DNA from 3 places in the Lederbergia sp. B243.17 genome. Region 1 is predicted to be linked to each of the others. Evidence: riboswitches for the same ligand, from Rfam matches in the RefSeq annotation. Region 1 holds a riboswitch; each other region holds the start of a gene.
The links. Region 1 has a riboswitch for cyclic di-GMP ahead of AC0TWI_RS10160 (M48 family metalloprotease). Riboswitches for the same ligand answer to the same signal wherever they lie in the genome.
Positions count from the first base shown of each region.

Region 2: linked by a shared signal. The riboswitch ahead of AC0TWI_RS07505 (methyl-accepting chemotaxis protein) and the one ahead of AC0TWI_RS10160 (M48 family metalloprotease) in region 1 are both predicted to bind cyclic di-GMP.
Region 3: linked by a shared signal. The riboswitch ahead of AC0TWI_RS18665 (anti-repressor SinI family protein) and the one ahead of AC0TWI_RS10160 (M48 family metalloprotease) in region 1 are both predicted to bind cyclic di-GMP.

Region 1 is NZ_JBWBKF010000055.1:97,269-99,503, forward strand. Features, by position in the region: gene AC0TWI_RS10155 (hypothetical protein) at 1-215, opposite strand, end outside; gene AC0TWI_RS10160 (M48 family metalloprotease) at 246-1,091, opposite strand; cyclic di-GMP riboswitch class I at 1,185-1,276, opposite strand; gene AC0TWI_RS10165 (DinB family protein) at 1,611-2,102, shown strand.
Region 2 is NZ_JBWBKF010000039.1:51,725-53,959, forward strand. Features, by position in the region: cyclic di-GMP riboswitch class I at 463-569, shown strand; gene AC0TWI_RS07505 (methyl-accepting chemotaxis protein) at 822-2,235, shown strand, end outside.
Region 3 is NZ_JBWBKF010000089.1:11,349-13,583, forward strand. Features, by position in the region: gene AC0TWI_RS18660 (cache domain-containing sensor histidine kinase) at 1-369, opposite strand, end outside; cyclic di-GMP riboswitch class I at 777-867, shown strand; gene AC0TWI_RS18665 (anti-repressor SinI family protein) at 896-1,036, shown strand; gene AC0TWI_RS18670 (helix-turn-helix domain-containing protein) at 1,114-1,437, shown strand; gene AC0TWI_RS18675 (TVP38/TMEM64 family protein) at 1,472-2,092, opposite strand; gene AC0TWI_RS18680 (DUF5658 family protein) at 2,115-2,235, opposite strand, start outside.

The DNA of each region.
Region 1 (2,235 bases):
ATCCGGTTATAGATGCCAAGGATTTGCCGCCATCCATAGAAGATTCCGACCGGATAGCAAAGAATCATCAATAATATCAGGGCATCATTGATGCCGAAACGAAAAACCGTTCCGGAGTATGTCACCATTGCGTAAACAAGCGTAAAAATCGCCAAAATTAGACCTATGGCAAACAAAGCTAGAATCTTTTTAAGTTCCCTTTTATATAACATCATTCTATCAGCCTCTCAATATATGTATTCCAATCAAACAGCTTGTTTCATATTCAACTTCTCAATCCGGATCGTAGGCGCCGGGTGGCTTGCTGCCAAATTCGCCCACAGCCCTTTTGCACCTTCCGCCTCCATTCTTTCGAAACTAGATAAAACATCGATTAGCGGCTCCCCATAACCAATCCGACGAGCAAAGTCATCAGCCTCGAACTCATTTTGCCTTGATGTATGCATGACAAGCGCGGTTCCAAACTTTGTCCAAAGCCACATCATCGCTACAAGCACCCAATCGATAAAAAATGAGACAATCAATGAACCGATACTCCTGTTAGCGATACTCACCACCGTACCTGCAACCGTGATGAACAATCGGTACAGCAAAAACATGAACGAAACAATCATGTTTCCGACCGCCACGACCAGTACCAAATCCGTATCTTTATGGGATAAATGGCCAAACTCATGGGCAAGCGTTGCCTTGATTTTCGAATCGCTATAACCGATTAGACCGGTCGTCAGACAAATCGTTTTTCTCCCTGTCGCAAATGCATTGGGGCTCTGCTCATCTGTCACAAACAACTGAACATTGTCCGAAATGCTCGGATCCAGTTCCTTCGCCCTCTCATAAACCTCCTCGAACAATGGTTGCAATCGCTCCTTCATTGCCCCTTCCTCCACTCGACGGCAGCCGTTCTGAATACGGAGAATCCACTCTCCCAATGGCGAAAGTGCTGCAACAAGCGAAGCAACGTACAAAGTGAGTCCCAGCAGCCAATTTTGGAAAAGCAACATTACGATGAGCGTATTCAGCACAAGATAAACGATAAGGCCTGTATTCTGCTTCCTAAGTAACCGCTTTGCAAAATCAACAATATACACATGCATCCTTCCTTTCACTTAAAATTTTCCACGACAAAAAACCATGGTCTCCTAACCATAGCCCCTTCAGAGGAAGACATTGCTTTCCCACTTTGCGGCAGCCTGACAATCATGTCGCCTTATTTCAGCGATTTAGACTCATGGCTTTGCGTCCTTCCCTTTCGAAAAGTTTGCCTTTATTATGATTTTTAGGAAAAAAGTTTTATAACATGGTAATTATAAAACCGAAACTTCTCTTTGTAAATTAAAATTTTACTACTAAATAACCAGGTAAAAAGAGCTAGTTTTTATAAAAACAGCTTTTTAGATTAGAGGGGGCAGCTTTCACATTCAAAAACAACCGATGAGCTATTACCCTCTTTTTACGTGACTCCAAGTCGTCCGCTCCATTCTCAGCTTCACCAACTGTTCGATGTGTATGCGGCTTCCAATAAACACACCGCTACTTCAAGTCAAAACTAGGCTGCCGCGGCAAACCGTAATGCTATAATAAATCAACCTAGTGAAGGAGTGACAAACATGACAATCAATGACAAAGCACGCGAAGATCTATTACAGGAAGTAGACAGCCTGACTGACGAGGAAATCAACAAAAAACCAGCCGAAAACGAATGGTCCATCGCCCAAGTGCTGGAGCATCTCGTCCTTATGGAAGGGGGCATCACCCAGACCATTGCAGAACACTACAAAACCGGTGAAGAAAACCATGTTGAAGACAAACCAATCGAACTGTCCGTCAACCGCTCAACAAAAGTAGACGCTCCTCACTTCGCCGTACCGAGCGAAGACTACAAAACCCTCGCCGAGCTAAAGGCGAAACTCGACCACACCCATGCTGCTTTACGATCATTTGCTGAAAGTTCAAACGACTCAATACTTGAATCAAAATCCTACCCGCATCCCGCCTTCGGAAAAATGAATCTAAAACAATGGATCCCCTTCGTCGCCTATCATGAAATGCGCCATACAGATCAAATTAGAGAAGTGAAAAGGAAATTAGGTCTGGCCTGAAAAATGCTCCTGATGGGAAGTGAACCATCAGGAGCGTTTTTTTGAATGGGCGGGCGGTTGTTTTCGGATGGGTGTGCGCTATTCGCGGATAGCCGCTACTTATTCTCGTATAGCCGCCGGTTATTCTCAGATG
Region 2 (2,235 bases), on a different contig from region 1:
ATTGCTGCAAGGCCTTTTTTTGCGTAGAGCTATAGATGCTTGAATGAGAAATACGAAAACAAGACGTAAGGGAAGAAAGGACAATTATATATTAAATTTCTCTCCTGAATTAGGTGTTTTATCCCATAAGGCGAGGGGGCTTATGGAAGGCTCCCTTCTAGTACTTTTGGGCTATGTGGATGTGCAGTATAAGAATCTATTTTGGTACCAAACAATATTGTTTTCAAAAAGCCTATTAAAAATTGTTATTCCAGTCCGATATTAGTTTAGTGACCTAATTTCATAGGAAAACTGTGGGGAAACTACAAGCAATATCCGACTTCTGAACTAGTTGCAACCATTTAAGTTCATTCAGTAAAGAACATTCCTAATTTGAAAAAGATTACCTTTTTTGCTAAAAATGTTGAAATTTGTCGGATTATGTGAGATTATGGTCAAGCGTGATTTTAGTATTAGTTATATGGAAGATAAAGGCAAACTATTCCGAAAGGGTAGGACGCAAAGCCTAGGGTCTAAGGTTTAGAGATGGATGAATCCGTAATCTAAACGATGATCGCCTGGTTACCAAAGAGTGGATTAATGCATATTATTATCCTTTGTTTGGCTATTCTATATTTCATAGAGTAGTTTTTTTTTTGCAATTCTAATCCCAGGAATAAAAATTAATTACATAAACCTGTGTTGCTTTTTCGTGAATTGTGAATGTAGGGTAATAATTTTGCTGGAAAAGGGATGAGACAGTAGTGAAATAAGCATGTAATGACTATGGAGCAGCAGGAATCTTGTGCTTGGGTTAATTAAAAATGGAAAGGTTAGGAGACATGAATAGAAAAGGATTTTCATTTAAAGCAAAGTTTTTAATTTTTTCCTTACTCTTATCACTAGTACCTGTTATTTTAATTGGCTTTTTAGTTAATAAAACGGTTGGTGATATAACTCAAAAAGATTATATCAATGCTAGTGAAAGAGAAATTAAACAGGTAGATAATGGAATTTCTTTGTATTTTGATTCTATTAGAGAGAATGTAAATTTATTAGCTACCAACCCAGAGGTAGTAAGTGCTGATTCAAGCATTACCTCTTATAAAGATATACCAGGAGAAGAGACAATCAACATGACCCCTTCAACAAATGGGGAGAAAGAAAAAGCAATATATAATGTACTCTATCAATTCGGTAAAAGTCATCCTAATGCAGCTTATGTTTATATGGGCACATCCGATGGGGGATATGTACAATATCCTGAGGGGCCTGTAGCGGCTGGTTTCGATCCGAGAGACCGCCCTTGGTATACTACCGGTATTGAAGAACCAGGGAAAGTAAAATTAACAAGTGCCTATGCCGCAACTGGGATTGAAGGAATTATTGTAAGTAATGTCGTTGCGATTGAAAAAGGCGGAAAACCAGCCGGAGTGCTAGGCCTGGATGTTAGTTTAGAAGGTTTGACCGATATTATTAAGGAAATCAGCATAGGTGAAAATGGATATGTAATTTTAGCGCAAGGTGATGGAACTATTCTTGCACATCCAAAGAATCCAGATATGAACTTTAAGCCAATTTCTGAGCTTAACGTTCCTGAACTAAAGGATTTAAGTAAAGATGGTTCATTTGAAACAAAAATTGACGGAAAAGACTATGTGTTAAACACAGTCTCCTCAAAAAATGAAGGCTGGAAATATATCGCTGTTGTTGAGAAGAGTGAACTTTTAGCTACTGCAAATTCTGTGCGCTCCAAAATATTCATTATCGGCGGGATTTTCGCTGTTATATCTGTGCTCATTTCCATCTTGTTTAGTTTAAGGATAACGGGGAGAATCAAAAGTATTAGTGATTTATCTCTAGCGATGTCCAAAGGTGATTTGACCCAATTAGTCAAGGTTACGTCAAATGATGAAATTGGAGAGATGGGTAAGAATTACAACATTATGGCTAGTAGTTTAAAAGAGACAATGAAAAAGATATCGCTTGAATCGCAGCAATTGTCGGCTACATCTGAGGAGCTGGCTGCTTCTTCAGTCGAGAATCAAGAAGCCTCCAATCAAATCACGGAATCAATTCAAGAAGTTGCCAGCGGAACTGACGATCAGAACGCCGCTATGAAGAATGCAGTAGATATTATCAATGAAGTATTTAAGCACGTTGATGATGTTACATTGAGTATGAAAAATGTTACGGATACGATCCACCATTCAGCCGAATCCGCTAAACAAGGCAGTGAAGTTGTGAATCATACCG
Region 3 (2,235 bases), on a different contig from region 1:
GCTGAAAACCTGGCCATTATTTGCAATCACATGAACGCCATTAAATTGCTCCTTCTTATAAACCATTCCTGAAAGAAACAAAGAAAATGCTGTCTGCTGGTCATGATTTCGGTATGTTTTATCCTCTGCGGATTGATGTTGCTTTAAAATTTGGATCAATTGTGTGTTATAAAGAATTGATAAAGTCGATCTGGATGCATCCTCTATCATTAAATCAAGATTATTGTTTAACTGTCTTATAGAACTTTCCGTATTACTTGTAACCTCCTCAACCTTCGATACTGCAAATATTTGGTGGACAGCAGCCCCTATAATTAGAAGTGGTATCAAAATAAGCAACGAGAAAGTAATAAAAATCTTAGATCGCATGTCCTTGTTCCCCCCCCTCAACTATGTAACAAATGTTGATACTAGATTGCCCTGCTTTCAATTATCAAAGTAATTGCAAGGCCTAAACCGATCTCGATACCCCATACAGAGACTGCACCTGCAGACATAGAGATTCCTCACCATGCTCCCGTGCCAAGCCTCCTTTTTCACAGACTGACCTCCTCTCTTAACCAAATGTTCGACAGTAACAAACTGAATTCTTCATGAACTCACATTTGTTTTCACTTGTATTTTAATATTCAGTTTATTATAAAAGTTTTCGACACCCGTTCATATAGATTTTGCTGAAAAAGCAACCTATTTGTTTAATTCATCACGACAAATTTCTACGTTTTACTGACTGGGTTTCATTTAGAATGGGGTCAACAACTATTCGAAGGCGGTATTGAGAATAAAGGCAATTCTGACCGAAAGGCGGATGCGCAAAGCCACAGGCCTACAGCTGCAAACTGCAGCCAGGGAAGCTGGGTTGCCTGAATATGCACTTCACATTCGGGAGGTTCATATGGAGAACGTCGTCGCAATTACTGTGGAAGGGTTAGACCAAGAGTGGGTTGCGCTCATCGTTGAAGCTATGCAGGCTGGGATGGATCCAAAGGAGATTCAAGAATTTTTTCGCAGTCATTCTATCAGGAGCAAGGAGTAGACGGATGTTTTTCTGTTCTGCAAATGGAACATACTCTTCGTTATATGCTATAATTCAGGCGAAGGAAGGTGTTCTATATGATCGGTGAACGGATTCGGGAGTATCGACTGCAGAAAGGGCTGTCGCTTTCAGAGCTAGCAGAAAAAGCGGGGGTTGCCAAATCTTATTTAAGTTCAATTGAGCGCAACATACAACAAAATCCTTCAATTCATTTTTTAGAGAAGGTATCTGAGGTGCTGGATGTACCTGTAAATGTCCTACTGGATGAAGAAGTGATTGCTCCAGATGAGCTAGACTTTGAATGGAAACGACTAGTACTGGAAGCGATGAATTCAGGCGTATCCAAGCAGGAGTTCAAGGAATTCATTGAGTTCAATAAATGGAAATTAGAAAAAAAATAAACGTTCTGTCGGCCCTTTCGCCACAGAACGTTTTCTATTTTGCCTCATCTTGTTTGCGGTAGAAATAGATTGTCATCAATATCATGATTGATAAAAAATAGACACCATAGATGGCGATCGCACTCCATTTGCTGTCCGTAAACACACTCCCCGCCAGTGTGAAGATGAGGACAACCGGAATTTTCCCAAGCAGAGACGCGACAAAAAATGTGAGGCTGCGGACGGTGCTCATCCCTGCTAATACGTTCAGCAGCGGGGCAGGAACAACTGGGACCAATCTTAGTGCAAGAATGCTGAGAAAAGCATTTTCCTCGAAATACCCCTCATATTCACTTGCCTTCGGATATTTCCGTAGGATTTTTTCCATCCATTCCTGAAAGCCGTATCTTGCCATCCAGAACATTGCAATGGAACCAAGCATGACGCCCGCTAAGCTGATGCCTGTCCCTTGAAGCACACCGAACACCGAGCCGATCAATCCTGCAATCACAGCGAAAGGAACGACTGGAAAGAATACAAGCAAAGCAACAAATACAATGCTGATCAGGATAGCTGTCCCTCTGCCGGATTCTATTGCAGCCATCATTGCCGACTTTTGTGAAAATGCAAAGCCAACGAGCAAAAGCGCGGCCGCAATCATGATGATTTTTTTCAAACGGACAACCCCCTCTTCGACTTTATGTAAAACAACTTCCGATCCAAAAAACATGGAGCACAGCAATGACTGAATAAAACAGCGAGGCTGCAGCTGCCAGGCCGACGACCCACGTGCTGTTCTTTAACCTGTCAATAAACATA